DNA from 3 places in the Arthrobacter sp. Soil_C_49 genome. Region 3 is predicted to be linked to each of the others. Evidence: riboswitches for the same ligand, from Rfam matches in the RefSeq annotation. Region 3 holds a riboswitch; each other region holds the start of a gene.
The links. A riboswitch is a leader RNA that binds a small molecule or an ion and turns the genes downstream of it on or off. The one in region 3 is predicted to bind thiamine pyrophosphate.
Positions count from the first base shown of each region.

Region 1: linked by a shared signal. The riboswitch ahead of AC3A4Z_RS20675 (ECF transporter S component) and the one ahead of thiD (bifunctional hydroxymethylpyrimidine kinase/phosphomethylpyrimidine kinase) in region 3 are both predicted to bind thiamine pyrophosphate.
Region 2: linked by a shared signal. The riboswitch ahead of AC3A4Z_RS05455 (FAD-dependent oxidoreductase) and the one ahead of thiD (bifunctional hydroxymethylpyrimidine kinase/phosphomethylpyrimidine kinase) in region 3 are both predicted to bind thiamine pyrophosphate.

Region 1 covers NZ_JBDGJZ010000017.1:100,885-105,381, reverse strand. Annotated here, with positions in the region: gene AC3A4Z_RS20680 (ABC transporter ATP-binding protein) at 1-933, opposite strand, end outside; gene AC3A4Z_RS20675 (ECF transporter S component) at 933-1,556, opposite strand; TPP riboswitch at 1,616-1,756, opposite strand; gene AC3A4Z_RS20670 (heme-degrading domain-containing protein) at 1,830-2,372, shown strand; gene AC3A4Z_RS20665 (hypothetical protein) at 2,415-2,624, shown strand; gene AC3A4Z_RS20660 (DUF4383 domain-containing protein) at 2,705-3,184, shown strand; gene AC3A4Z_RS20655 (iron-containing redox enzyme family protein) at 3,243-4,304, shown strand; gene AC3A4Z_RS20650 (glycosyltransferase family 2 protein) at 4,301-4,497, shown strand, end outside.
Region 2 covers NZ_JBDGJZ010000002.1:441,628-446,124, reverse strand. Annotated here, with positions in the region: gene AC3A4Z_RS05470 (4a-hydroxytetrahydrobiopterin dehydratase) at 1-9, opposite strand, end outside; gene AC3A4Z_RS05465 (thiazole synthase) at 65-874, opposite strand; gene thiS (sulfur carrier protein ThiS) at 878-1,114, opposite strand; gene AC3A4Z_RS05455 (FAD-dependent oxidoreductase) at 1,143-2,483, opposite strand; TPP riboswitch at 2,476-2,594, opposite strand; gene thiE (thiamine phosphate synthase) at 2,622-3,359, shown strand; gene AC3A4Z_RS05445 (RNB domain-containing ribonuclease) at 3,477-4,497, shown strand, end outside.
Region 3 covers NZ_JBDGJZ010000005.1:50,674-55,170, reverse strand. Annotated here, with positions in the region: gene AC3A4Z_RS10155 (Rne/Rng family ribonuclease) at 1-1,713, shown strand, start outside; TPP riboswitch at 1,888-1,985, shown strand; gene thiD (bifunctional hydroxymethylpyrimidine kinase/phosphomethylpyrimidine kinase) at 1,994-3,526, shown strand; gene rplU (50S ribosomal protein L21) at 3,790-4,098, shown strand; gene rpmA (50S ribosomal protein L27) at 4,158-4,421, shown strand.

The DNA.
Region 1 (4,497 bases), on a different contig from region 3:
CGGCAGCTTTCGGAATCCCTTACGGCGGGCACGTTCTCGTGAGACCGCCAGCTGCTCGGCGGCAAGCAGCAGATCGCCGGTCCCCGAAGCCGGGACGGCCGCACGCTGCCGGGTCTCCGGGACGTAACCGGGAACCCATACTCCGGCCGCTATCAGCATGCTCCGGGCCTCGGTGAGCACGCGGTCCGGCGGCCCGTCCAGGAGCACGGCGGGGTCGGTGGACGAACCGGGCTGCAGCACCACAATCCGGTCCACCAGGTCCTTCCACACGGACACCCGGTGCTCCACCACCACCAGGGTCGCCCCGGTCTTGTCCAGGCAGCGCGCCACAGCGTCGCGGACCTCAAGCACCCCCGCGGGGTCAAGGTTGGCTGTCGGTTCGTCAAGGAGGATCAGCCCGGGCCGCATCGCAAGGATGCCGGCGAGCGCCAGCCGCTGTTTCTGCCCGCCGGACAGGGCCGACGTCGGATGGTCCAGCGGCAGGTGGGACAGGCCGACGTCGTCCAGCGCCTCGTGCACGCGGGTCCAGATGTCGTCGCGGGGCACGGCGAGGTTCTCGGCGCCGAAGGCAACGTCGTCACCCACCCGGGAGAGGACCACCTGCGTCTCCGGGTCCTGCTGCATCAGGCCGGCGCGGCCGCGCTGCTCACGGGGGTAGGCTCCGTCAACCAGCAGCGAACCGGACTCGTCGGATTCGGAGGCCTCGCCGTCGTCGTTAACATCGCCCAGGACGCCCGCCAAGGCATGGAGAAGGGTGGACTTGCCCGCCCCGGACGGACCGAGGAGGAGCACCCGCTCCCCCGGCTGGATGTCCAGGTCAAGGGCACGGACCGCAGGCTTGGCACGTCCGGCATGCCGCCAGCCCCAACCGCGGGCGCTGACGGCCGCCGGACGCACCGCAACCGGCACGCCGTGATGGGAGGGAGCGCTCATCAGGAGAAGGCGGGCTCCGTTGCTGCCTTGCGCGAGGCGAACGAGCTGAGGACACCGGTCTTCGCCAGGCCGCGCGTGGCGATCCAGGACAGGGTACCGGCGATGATGGCGCCGGAGACGGCTGTGAAGATGATGTACGCCAGTTTGTCGCCGCCGGAGTAGGCGATGTTCCAGCCCCACGGGGCGAAGGAGTCGTTCAGGCCGCAGAACAGCCCGGCGCCGGCACCGGCAAGCAGCGACACCGGCAGGTTGAACTTCCGGTACACGAAGATGGCGAAGATGATTTCTGCGCCCAGGCCCTGGACAAAGCCGGAAAAGAGCACGGAGGCGCCGTACTGCGAGCCCATCAGCAGCTCGCCGGTGGCGGCCACGGTTTCGCAGAACAGCGCCGCGCCCGGCTTGCGGATGATGAGCATGCCCAGCACCGCCGGGATCATCCAGCCGCCGGCGATCAGGCCGGTCAGGGGCGGGTAGACGGCGTTCATGGGGGCTGAGACTGCCGCGGCTCCCTGGGACCAGGCCCAGAAGATAACGCCGCCGGCGATGGCGATCAGGGCCGCCACTACGATGTCCACGACGCGCCAGGACTTGCTGGTGGTCTTCTTTACTGCTGTTGTTGCCATGCGATCCTCCTGAGGAACAGGAGGGGAAAGTGCGGCAAGGGCACTGACTGCCGTTGCCGGACTTCGAGAACTCGACTCCCTTGCGCCGGTACTAACCGGATCAGGTTCGAGGGTCTGCGGCTGTCCGCACTCTCAGCGCCCACCTGCGGATCCTGGCATTGCCAGTGATGCCCGACGGCGGCGCTCCCCTGTCGTTAATTGATTCTGTGGGTAGATAAATAGCCCTGCTGGGCGTGGTCCAGTTTACACCGGAGGAGGGGTAGATTGTGGGCCATGACTGCCAATGCGCCGGATATGACTGAGTTCGATCCCGATTCTGATGCCACCCAGCCGGAGGGCTCCCTGCAGGCGCTCATCGCGCGGATTGAGGGCGAAATCCGGGAGCTCCAGTTTCCCCGGTTTTCGATGGACGACGCATTGAACCTGGGGCTGCTGCTGGTGGAACTGGGCAAGGAGGACCAGCTCCCCATCGCCATCGACATCACCAAGGGTGACCAGGTCCTGTTCCATGTGGCCCTGCCGGGCGCCACTCCGGACAACGAGTTCTGGATCCGGGCCAAGCAGCGCACCGCCGCCCGGTACGAGGTCCCGTCCCTGCTGGTGGGGCTGCGCGGACGGCTTCGCGGCGGCAGGATCGAGGACCAGGGCTGGTTCGACCAGACCACGTACGCGGCGCACGGGGGTTCCTTCCCGGTCTACGTCACAGGGGTGGGCGCGGTGGCCACCGTGACTGTTTCGGGGCTTCCCCAGGTGCAGGACCACAACATGGTGGTCCAGGCCCTCCGCGAAGTCCTCGGCTCGATGGGCGCCGACTGACGCCTTCTCTGAGCTGGACAATGTCGGGGCAAGGAGGGTGCCATGAACGGTCCTGGCGACGAAAACCAGGTGCGGGCGGCGGTGGATAAAGCCGAAGACGAGATGATCTACATTGGTCCGGACCACCCCTACTATCCCCTGCTCGCCGAACTAGTGGCCGCCGTCGGGAAAGCCTGGCAGCAGGGATATGAGCAGGGCCGGCACGGCGGGACCCACACCAACCCCTATACCTGGAACAGCCCGGAGGCGTGAACGCCGGGTAGGAAGCGTACTTAGCTTTTATTAGTAATCATGCTTACTATGTTGTTCCCGGCTTTAGAGGAGTACAGGTTATGGCGGTCAGCACCCGCGCCACCGAAGCGAGGACGGGCCTGCAGAAGGCCACCCTTGCCAGCGGCACCGTCTTCCTGCTGCTTGGAATCCTGGGATTCATTCCGGGCATCACCGCCAACTACGGTTCCCTCCGCTTTGCCGGCCCTGGCTCCGAAGCCGAGCTGTTCGGAATCTTCCAGGTGTCCGTCCTGCACAATGCCGTCCACGCCCTGTTCGGAATCGCCGGCCTGGTGATGGCCAGGACGCACCGGCAGGGGCGGAATTTCCTCATCTACGGGGGCGTCGCCTATCTGTTCCTTTGGCTCTATGGCCTGTTGATCGCCGATGACCTGCCGGCAAACTTCCTCCCGGAAAACAATGCGGACAACTGGCTGCACCTGGTCCTGGGCCTGGCCATGATCGCCCTTGCCATTCTGCTGTCCCCCAGGACCGTCCCCGGCAGCCCGTCCCGTGACCCGGACAGGGACACGGATGCATGAACGCCCACCAAAGCCCGCTGTCGAAGACGCAGCAATGCCGCCCGCCCAAAGGAGCATCATGAAAATCCCGGAGTCCCGAGGCCCCATCAGCAGCACGCTGTTCAGCGCCCTGAAGCACGAACCAGGCACCGACGAAGCAGTCGCAGCCGTGGATGAACTGCACTCGCTGGTCACACCCCACATGGCGGTGTCCTCGGACATCATCGGCGACGACGACGTCCAGGCGGCCCTCTTCTGCCTCTACGAACTGCACTATTCCGGGCTGGAGGGCGTGAGCGACGAGTGGGAGTGGGAACCGGGACTGATCCAGGTCCGCCGCCTGATGGAGCGGCCGTTTGAGGCGGAGCTCCGGGCTGCCGCGGCTTCCGCCGCCGGCGAGATCAATGTTCCGCCTGCCGGGGAGCTGACCAGCGATGCCGTGGCGGACATCCTGTTCGGCCTCGCTGCCACCGATACCGGGCCCAGCGTCTCCCGTTTTGTGGCCAAGAAGGCGACGCTGGACCAGCTCAAGGAATTCCTGATCCACAAGTCCATGTACCAGCTCAAGGAGGCGGACCCGCACACCTGGGCCATCCCCCGCCTCACCGGCAGGGCCAAGGCTGCCCTCGTGGAAATCCAGGCCGACGAATACGGCGGCGGACGCCCCGAACGCATGCACAGCGTTCTTTTCTCCCGCACCATGCGGGGCCTGGGCATGGACGACCACTACGGCGCCTACGTGGACGCTGTTCCCGCCGTCTCCCTCGCGGCCGTGAACATGATGTCGCTCTTCGGCCTGAACCGCCGGCTCCGGGGTGCCATTACAGGGCACCTCGCCATCTATGAGATGACCTCCTCCCAGCCCAACCGGCTGTACGGCAGCGGCTTCCGGCGGCACGGTTTCGACGCCGAAGTGACCCACTACTTCGACGAGCATGTGGAAGCCGACGCGGTCCACGAGCAGATCGCCGGGCGCGACCTGGCAGGCGGCCTGGTGGAGGCGGAGCCTGGACTGCTCGGGGACGTACTGTTCGGGGCCACCGCCGTCATGGCGATTGACGGCCGGCTTTCCACGCACCTGATGGCCAGCTGGGAAAAAGGAGTGACGTCGCTGAGGGCGGCAATGCCGGCCGCCGCATGAGTACCCCGCCCACGGGGCAATCCGCGGAGTACATCCTGCCGCTGCGCTGGACCGAGGACCTGGATCCGGAGCTACAGGATCTGTCTGCCTATCTTGGCGGTCTTCTCGCGTGGATCCCAGTGACCGTGGTGGACGGTTCCGACCGGGCGCTGTTCGAACGCCACCGGGCTGCCTTTCCGCCCGCCGTGCGCCA
Region 2 (4,497 bases), on a different contig from region 3:
GCTGGACATGGCTGCTCCTCAGTTGCGGTGCGCATGCCCCGGCTGCCGCCGTGCGCCGGAGAGGCTACAGGAACTCGGCCCGGCCTTCCATGGCCGACGACGCCAGTGCATGTTCGCGGCGCGGTATCCTGCCGGCCGTCTTCGCCAGCCTACCGGCGATCACCGCGTGTTTGAAGGCCTCCCCCATCACCGCAGGATTCTGGGCACGGGTCACCGCAGTGGCCAGCAGGACGGCGTCGCAGCCCAGCTCCATGGCGAGGGCCGCGTCCGAGGCGGTCCCGATGCCTGCGTCCAGCACCACAGGAACCGAGGCCCGGGACACAATCAGTTCAATGTTGTGCGGATTCAGGATGCCCAGGCCGGTGCCGATGGGTGATCCGAGCGGCATCACGGCCGTGGCCCCGAGGTTTTCGAGCCGGAGGGCCAGGACAGGATCGTCGTTGGTGTAGGCGAACACCTTGAAGCCCCTGTTGACGAGCTGCTCGGTGGCGTCCACCAGTTCGACGGCGTCCGGCAGGAGGGTCTGTTCGTCGGCGATGACTTCCAGCTTCACCCAGTCCGTTTCCAGCGCCTCACGGGCCAGTTCTGCCGTCAGCACGGCGTCCCGGGCAGTGAAGCAGCCGGCGGTGTTGGGCAGCACCCGGATGCCATGGTCCAGCAGCAGCTGGAACAGCGTGCCTGTTTCCGCCGTCGAGTAGCGGCGCATGGCCACCGTGGTCAGGCTGGTGCCGGAAGCGAGGAGTGCTGCGCCGAGGCCGTCCAGGCTGGGTGCGCCGCCGGTGCCCATAATCAGCCGGGAGGACAGTTCCACGCCGTCGATGACCAGCGGGTCCTGGAGCGCGGAGGAGGACGCAGCGGTGATGGTTTCGCTCATGGGTCAGCCTCCCTGCACAGCCGTGACGAGTTCAACCTCGTCGCCGTCCGCGAGCGCGGTGGCAAACCACTGGCTCCGCGGCACTACCTGCGCGTTGTGTGCCACGGCCACGCCGAGCTTCTGCCCGTCGGTGGCCTGGCCGTCAGCCCCGAGGGGCCTTCCTGTGACCTGGCTGACGAGCTGCGCGATGGAAGCACCGTCCGGCACGGGGTGCCGGGTTCCGTTCAAGGTGATGTTCATGCTGTTTCCTTTGTGGGCGGTAGGTGGCTCAGGCGGCCGGTTGGGTAGGGGTGGTTGCGGCTGGGGCAGGAGTTTCGTTGAATCGGGCGGGGCTAAAGGGCGCCCAGCGGGGATCTTCGCGGCCGTCCAGGAGGTCCCGGCAGATGGCGGCGGCGGCCGGCGTCAGGTGGACGCCGTGCCTGAAGAACCCGGTAGCGATGATGAGCCCGGGAAGGTGTCCGCCGGACTGGCCCGCGCCTTCCGTTGCGGGCACCCGGCCCAGCAGCGGCGCATTGTCCGGCGTTCCGGGCCGGGCCCGGGCGGTGCATTCGAGCAGCTCGAGTTCGGCGACGGCGGGAAGCAGCACCTGCGCGTCGCGGAGCAGCTGGTAGACGCCACCGGCGGAAACGGCGCCGGGGGTAGAGGGCGCGTCTTCGCGCTGCGTTGCCCCGATCACCACCGTCCCGTCCCGGCGGGGAACGATATACACCGGGACCCCGCGCACCAGTCCGCGGACGGTGGAGGTCACCAGCGGTTGCAGATGCCGGGGCACGGCGAGCCGCAGGATGTCCCCGTAAACAGGCCGCAGCGGAAGCTGCAGGCCCTCCGGGAGGAACCCCAGTTCCGCCGCGTGCAGCCCGTTCGCCACTACGGTCTCTGCGGCCTGGACGGTTCCGCCGCCGGCCAACCGGACGCCGGCAACAGCGCCGTCCTGCCACAGCAGCGCTGCCGCTTTGTCCGGCACCGAGTAACCGTCGACGGCGCCGGCTACTCCTGCGTGATCCTGCCGGGACCCGCTGCGGGCACCTTCGCCCCTGGTTCTTCCCACGCCGTGGCCGGCGAGCGCGCGCCGCAGGCAGTCCACCAGCAGCCGCGGATCCACCTGGTGATCGGCCGGGGTGTCCAGCGCACAGGCGATGGCCGGGCTGAGCAGTGGCTCCCGCCGGCGGGCTTCGCGGACGGTGAGCGGTTCCACGGTGAGTCCGTTCGCCTGCTGCACCGCGCGCAGGTCCATCAGCGCGCGGCGGTCGGCGGCGTCGGCACCCACGGCGAGGGTCGGCGTCGTGATGTATCCAGGATCGGCACCGGATGCTGCGCGGAGGCCGGCCACAAAAGCGGGCCACCGGGCCGAGGCGTCCAGCATCAGCTCGAGGAGCTCTTCTTCCTGGTAGTGCAGTTCGCTGACGGGCGCGAGCATTCCGGCGGCGGCCCAGCTGGCGCCGGTACCCGGGGCGTCGTCGATGAGCACCACGGAGCGCCCCGAGCGTTGCGCCTCCCAGGCGATGCCGTGGCCGATCACTCCGCCGCCGATCACGGCGACGTCAGCCCGGATGATGCCCGAAGGTATGGACGGTTTATGCGGTGGGGCCGGGGTCGACGGTGCGCGCATGTGTCTCCTTCCCTACGCCGGTACTAGCCGGATCAGGTCAAGCGGTCGGCTCTGACGCCCTCTCAGCCCGGCGCTTTATGACAGCTGCCGCGGGCTCCCGCAGTACGAGGCAAGTGTAGAGGAACTAGGCTTGCCCCCATGAATGTGTCCCACACTCCTGCCGCCGGCACCGATGTCCTCAGCACCACCAAAATCAGCAATGGCCTCAACTCAGCGCACCTGTACCTCTGCACGGATGCCCGCAAGGACCGCGGCGATTTCGGGCAGTTCGTGGACGCCGCGTTTGCCGGTGGCGTGGACATCATCCAGCTCCGGGACAAGACCATCGAGGCCGCGGAGGAGCTGGAGCTCCTGGCTGTGCTGAAGGAAACCGCGGAGCGGCACGGCCGGCTGTGGGCCGTCAACGACAGGGCCGATATCGCCGTGCTGTCCGGCGCGCCGGTGTTCCATATCGGCCAGAAGGACCTCCCCCTGGCCACCGCGCGCACCCTGCTCAACGGCAATGCGGCCATCGGACTGTCCAGCCATGCACCAGAGCAGGTGGACGCCGCCCTCGCGGCTGCTGCCGGGCCCGCGGGGTTGGACTACTTCTGCGTGGGTCCGGTGTGGGCCACACCCACCAAACCGGGGCGGGCCGCGGTCGGACTTGAGCTGGTGAAGTACGCCGCCGCGGCTGCGGGCCCTGCGGGGCAGAAAGGACAGGCCGACGGCGGTGTCCCCTGGTTTGCCATTGGCGGCATCGACCACAGCAACGTGGAGCAGGTGGTGGAGGCGGGCGCCCGGCGCATTGTGGTGGTCCGGGCCATCACGGAGGCCGACGATCCTGCGGCCGCCGCCGCATCGCTCCTCGCGGCCTTGGATGCGCCCGGTTCCTGAGGCTGCCCCGGCCGCCGGCGGTCCGGCCCGCTGACGCTCGTAACCGTGCTTTTACCCCGCGCCCTTCCCGGCCCGGGTGCCTGCATTATCGCCGGAATTCGAGTTAGGCTGATTTTCGTGTCACACCATCGGCTGGCTCCCAACGTCCACGAGCACAATAACGCGCTCGAGGCGGCGCTCAGTGCGCTGCGGACCGAACTGGAGCTGCCCGGCGCCTACCCTGACGATGCCGTGGCTGATGCCAAAGCAGCCGTGGAATCCCTGCAGCTGCCTGCCTACGACCTGACCGCCGTCGAGTTCGTTACCATTGATCCCGCGTCCTCCACCGACCTGGACCAGGCACTGTTCATCGAGCGCGACGGCGACGGGTACCACGTGCTCTACGCCATCGCCGACGTGCCCGCATTTGTTAGCCCGGGCGGACCATTGGATGCGGAAACACGCCGTCGCGGGCAGACGTTCTACGCCCCCGACGGGCGGATCCCGCTGCATCCGGAAATCATCAGCGAGCAGGCCGGCAGCCTTCTTCCGGACCAGGACTGTTCCGCATTTGTCTGGGATTTCCGCCTGGACAACGCCGCCGAGGTCACCTCCGTCGCTGTCAGGCGGGCGCGTATCCGCAGCCGGGCCAAGCTCAGTTACAAGGGCACGCAGGCCGAACTCGACGCCGGAACGGCCCCGCCGGTGCTGCAGCTCCTCAAAGAGGTGGGGCTCAAGCGTGTGGAGCTGGAGCGGGCCCGCGGCGGCGCCAGCCTGAACATGCCAGACCAGGAGATCGTCCAACTGCCCGACGGCGGCTACCGGATCGCTGCCGCTCCCCAGCTTCCCGTGGAGGACTGGAACGCGCAGATCTCGCTGATGACCGGGATGGCAGCCGCCCGCCTCATGCTGACAGGGAAGGTAGGCATCCTGCGCACCATGCCCTCGCCCGATGAACGCTCCCTGAACCATTTCCGGCTGCAGACCGAAGCCCTGGGCAAGCCCTGGGACGGCGAAGTCAGCTACGGCGAGTACCTGCGGAGCCTGGACCCCACCGATCCCCGACAGCTGGCCATCATGCACTCCGCCGGCATGCTGTTCCGCGGTGCCTCCTACACGGCCTTTGATGGATCCGTGCCCGAAGATGCCATCCAGTCGG
Region 3 (4,497 bases):
GAGCACGCCGGCGTTATTGTCCGCACCGCTGCCGAGGGCGCGTCCGAGGAAGAGCTGACGCACGACATCAACCGGCTGCGCGCCCAGTGGGAGGGCATCGAGAGCCAGTCGAAATCCACCAAGATCCTTGCCCCGGAGCTGCTCTACGGCGAACCGGACCTCACCATCAAGGTGGTCCGCGACGTCTTCAATGAGGACTTCTCCAAGCTCATCGTCTCCGGCGAGGAAGCCTGGGACACCATCGAGGCATACGTCACCTATGTTGCTCCGGACCTGGTGGGCCGCCTCGAGAAGTGGACCAAGGACCAGGACATCTTCGCGGCCTGGCGCATTGACGAGCAGATCCACAAAGCGCTGGAGCGTAAGGTCTTCCTGCCCTCGGGCGGTTCGCTCGTGATCGACCGCACCGAAGCCATGACCGTGGTGGACGTCAACACCGGCAAATTCACCGGCAGCGGCGGCAACCTCGAAGAGACGGTGACCAAAAACAACCTCGAGGCTGCCGAGGAAGTGGTCCGCCAGCTCCGGCTGCGCGATATCGGCGGCATCATCGTCATCGACTTCATTGACATGGTCCTCGAATCCAACCGCGACCTGGTGCTGCGCCGGCTCGTGGAATGCCTGGGACGCGACCGCACCAAGCACCAGGTTGCCGAGGTCACTTCGCTTGGCCTGGTCCAGATGACCCGCAAGCGGATGGGCACCGGCCTGCTCGAAGTGTTCGGCGAGCAGTGTGAAGCCTGCGCAGGCCGCGGCGTGGTCACCCACGACGACCCCGTGGAGCACCGGCGCGCCAACATCGTGGCCGCCGAGCACCACGTCCAGCGTGCGGACAGCCGGCCGGAAGCGCGCAACGAAGGCCACCGCCCTGACAGCCTGCGCCCGGACAACAACCAGCCCGGTGCCCGCCCGGACCGCAAGCGGCGGCGGGGCCGCGGCGGCCAGCAGCCCGAAGCAGCGCCGGCTGCTGCCGTGCAGATCCACACCGTGCACCCGGACCCCTCGGATGCGGAACGTCACGCCAAGGCTGAAGCCACCAGGCTGGCCCTGGCCAACATCGCCGCTGCTGCGCACGCGGCGCACCTGCATGACGACGAGGTGGCCGCAGCCAAGCAGGCGGCCGGAGAGCAGCCTGCCGCCCCTGCAGCTGAAAAGCGCGACGCCGATGCCCGGCCGGCGGCCGTGCTGACCTTCGGCGGCGAGAAGGTCGTGCTGCCGTTTGTGGAGCACGCGGAGGAGCAGCAGCCGCGGCCGGCACTGACCCTGGACCGGCTCGCCGAGGCGTTCGCCCATCTCGGCCAGCCCGCAACGGAACCCGAAACGGCGCCGGACGCGGAAGGACAGCAGGCGCAGGCGGAACCTGAGCAGGCGCCCCAGGCGGAGCCCGCGGCGCCGGTGCAGCAGTCAACGGCTGCCCCGCAGCGCGCTGCGGCCCCCGAGAAGGACTACAGCGACCACACCCTGGAGCAGACGCGGCAGCGCCGGCCCCGGCGCCACCGCAGCGCCAGCCGTGCGCAGGGTGCTGCCAACGAAACCGCCGTGCAGCAACACGAGGACGTTGCGGCAGCCAGCACGGGCCACTCCCATGAGGCCAAAGCTCCCGAGCAGGCAGGCACCGGCAGCACGGGTGCCGAACAGCCGGCAGCCAAGGCAGCCGAGACAGCCGAGGCGCCCATCATCCTCGGTGTAGGGGTTCCGGCCTCGGAGCTCTAAGAGGTCAAGGAACGCTGACGATAACCGGGAATGCCCGGCCGGCCACCAAGAGTGGCCGGCCGGGCATTCCTGTACCTGCTCCCGAACCGTATCCAGGGGCGGGGGCATGGCTGGCCGCGGGGCCGGTCGCAAAGTGTCACCTTCTGCCTGCGGCCGCCAAAAAAGCTAGGCTGGGGAACCGACACGGGGTGCCGCGCAGAGAGCCGGCTGAGATCCACACCCGTTGAACCTGTCCGGCTAGCACCGGCGAAGGGATGTCCTCTTGTCTGCGACTCTTGCAATGCCCACTGCCACCCCGGCAACCGCGCCCGCAACGTTCACTGCCTCGACCCCGCCAGGCCGTCCCGTACCCCGGGTGCTGTCCATTGCGGGCTCCGACCCATCCGGCGGCGCCGGGATCCAGGCCGACCTCAAAAGCATCGCTGCACTCGGCGGCTACGGGATGGCCGCTATCACGGCCCTCACTGCCCAGAACACCCAGGGCGTCCGGTCCGTCCACGTGCTGCCGGCCGATTTCCTGGCCGCGCAGCTGGACGCCATCAGTGATGACATCGCCATCGATGCCGTCAAGATCGGAATGCTCGGCAGCGCCGAGGTGATCGAGACGGTAGGGGACTGGCTCCGCAAGGTGCGTCCCGCCGTCGTGGTCTTGGACCCGGTGATAGTTGCCACCAGCGGTGACCGGCTGCTGCAGGAGTCCGCCGAAGCCGCCCTGCGCGTGCTCCTGCCGCTGGCCCACCTCGTCACCCCCAACCTCGTTGAGCTCGCCAGGCTGGTGGGCGGCGACGTCCAGGAGGACTGGGCAGGAGCACTCGAGCAGGGACGCGCCCTCTCCGCAGCTACCGGCGCCACCGTGCTGGTCAAAGGGGGCCACCTGGACAGTCACGAGTGCCCCGATGCCCTGGTAAACACTGCCGGCCTGCTGTCCGGGGAAGTGGTGGTGTTGCCGGGGCAGCGCGTGGCTACCCGGAACAGCCACGGCACCGGATGTTCGCTGTCCTCCGCGATGGCCACTGCCCAGGCGCGGCTGGGGGACTGGGAAGCATCCCTGCGCGAAGTCAAGCCCTGGCTGGCAGGCGCACTGGAGGCATCCGCCACGCTGGAGGTGGGAACCGGCAACGGCCCGGTGCACCACTTCCACCACCTGCAGCGGCTCCAGCCCGAAGGCAGCTTCGCCGCCCAACTCTGGAGTGAGGCCCAGCCGGACCTGGAGGACATCTACGCCCTGGACTTCATCCGTGACCTGGCTTCAGGCAGCCTGCAGGAGAAAGAGTTTGCGTACTACCTTGCGCAGGACGCCATCTACCTCAACGGCTATTCCCGCGTGCTCGCCAGGGCGAGTGCCCTGGCGCCGACCGAGGCCGAACAGCTCTTCTGGGCCGGATCAGCGAGCCAATGCCTGGAGGTCGAGTCGGAACTGCACCGCTCCTGGCTAAGCACCCGCACCATCCAGCCCCAACTCGGCCCGGTCACAAAGTCCTATGTCGACCACCTGACCGCAGCATCGGCGTCGGGCAGCTATGCCGTCCTGGCGGCCGCCGTCCTGCCCTGCTTCTGGCTCTACGCGGAGGTGGGCGCAACATTGCACGCCCGGTTCCTCGCCGCCGGCGAACCCGCCGGGCACCCGTACGCGGCCTGGCTGCGGACCTACGCCGATGAAGACTTCGCCGCTGCCACGCGCAGGGCCATTGCCATCGTGGATGAGGCCGGGCGCACAGCCTCCGCCGCGGACAGGGAGGCCATGATTACCGCGTTCAAGCAGTCCTGCCGGCTGGAAGTGGACTTCTTCGACGCGCCGCGCCTGCACTCCTGAGCGGATGCCGGCGGGCGGACCGGTACTATTGTGGGGCAGGGTGCGGACGCCGGACCTGGACTGTGGTACCTATCACAGCAACCCGCCGGGAACCAGCCTCATTTGCGGCCGAGGACAAAATTAGCGTAATCTAGATCTTCGGTGCTTACGCCAACACTTGGGTTACGACCCCACGGCGTTGAGGCACAGCGAGAAACCAGGCTTTTGATAGTCGGTTCCGCACGCAAATTTAGTTATAAACGTCGAGAGAAGTGAGTTCCCAAGTGGTGTACGCGATTGTCCGCGCAGGCGGCCGCCAAGAGAAGGTTTCCGTTGGAGACTTCGTTACCCTGAACCGCGTCGCCGGTGGGGCTGGCAGCACCATTCAGCTGCCCGCGCTGCTCCTGGTTGATGGTGACAAGATCACCACTGCCGCTGCTGACCTGGCCAAGGTAACTGTTACAGCTGAGATCCTGAACGACCTCCGTGGTCCGAAGATTGTGATCCAGAAGTTCAAGAACAAGACCGGTTACAAGAAGCGCCAGGGTCACCGCCAGGAACTGACCAAGGTCAAGATCACTGGTATCCAGTAACCTTCGTTACTGTTCAGGTTTTTCAGCAGATCCCCAGAATTTAGAGGCAGGCATTTCAGATGGCACATAAAAAGGGCGCGAGCTCCACTCGCAACGGTCGTGATTCCAACGCTCAGTACCTCGGCGTAAAGCGCTTCGGCGGCCAGGTTGTTTCCGCTGGCGAGATCATCGTCCGCCAGCGCGGCACCCACTTCCACCCGGGCGCCGGCGTTGGCCGTGGCGGCGACGACACCCTGTTCGCACTGACCCCGGGAGCCGTTGAATTCGGCACCCGCCGCGGTCGTCGCGTCGTCAACATCGTTGCTGCTGCAGCTGCAGAGTAACAAACAGTTCTGAAGCGGTGGAGCGGGCCTGAGGGTCCGCTCCACTGTTCTTTTAACCGCATTACAATCTTCTTGG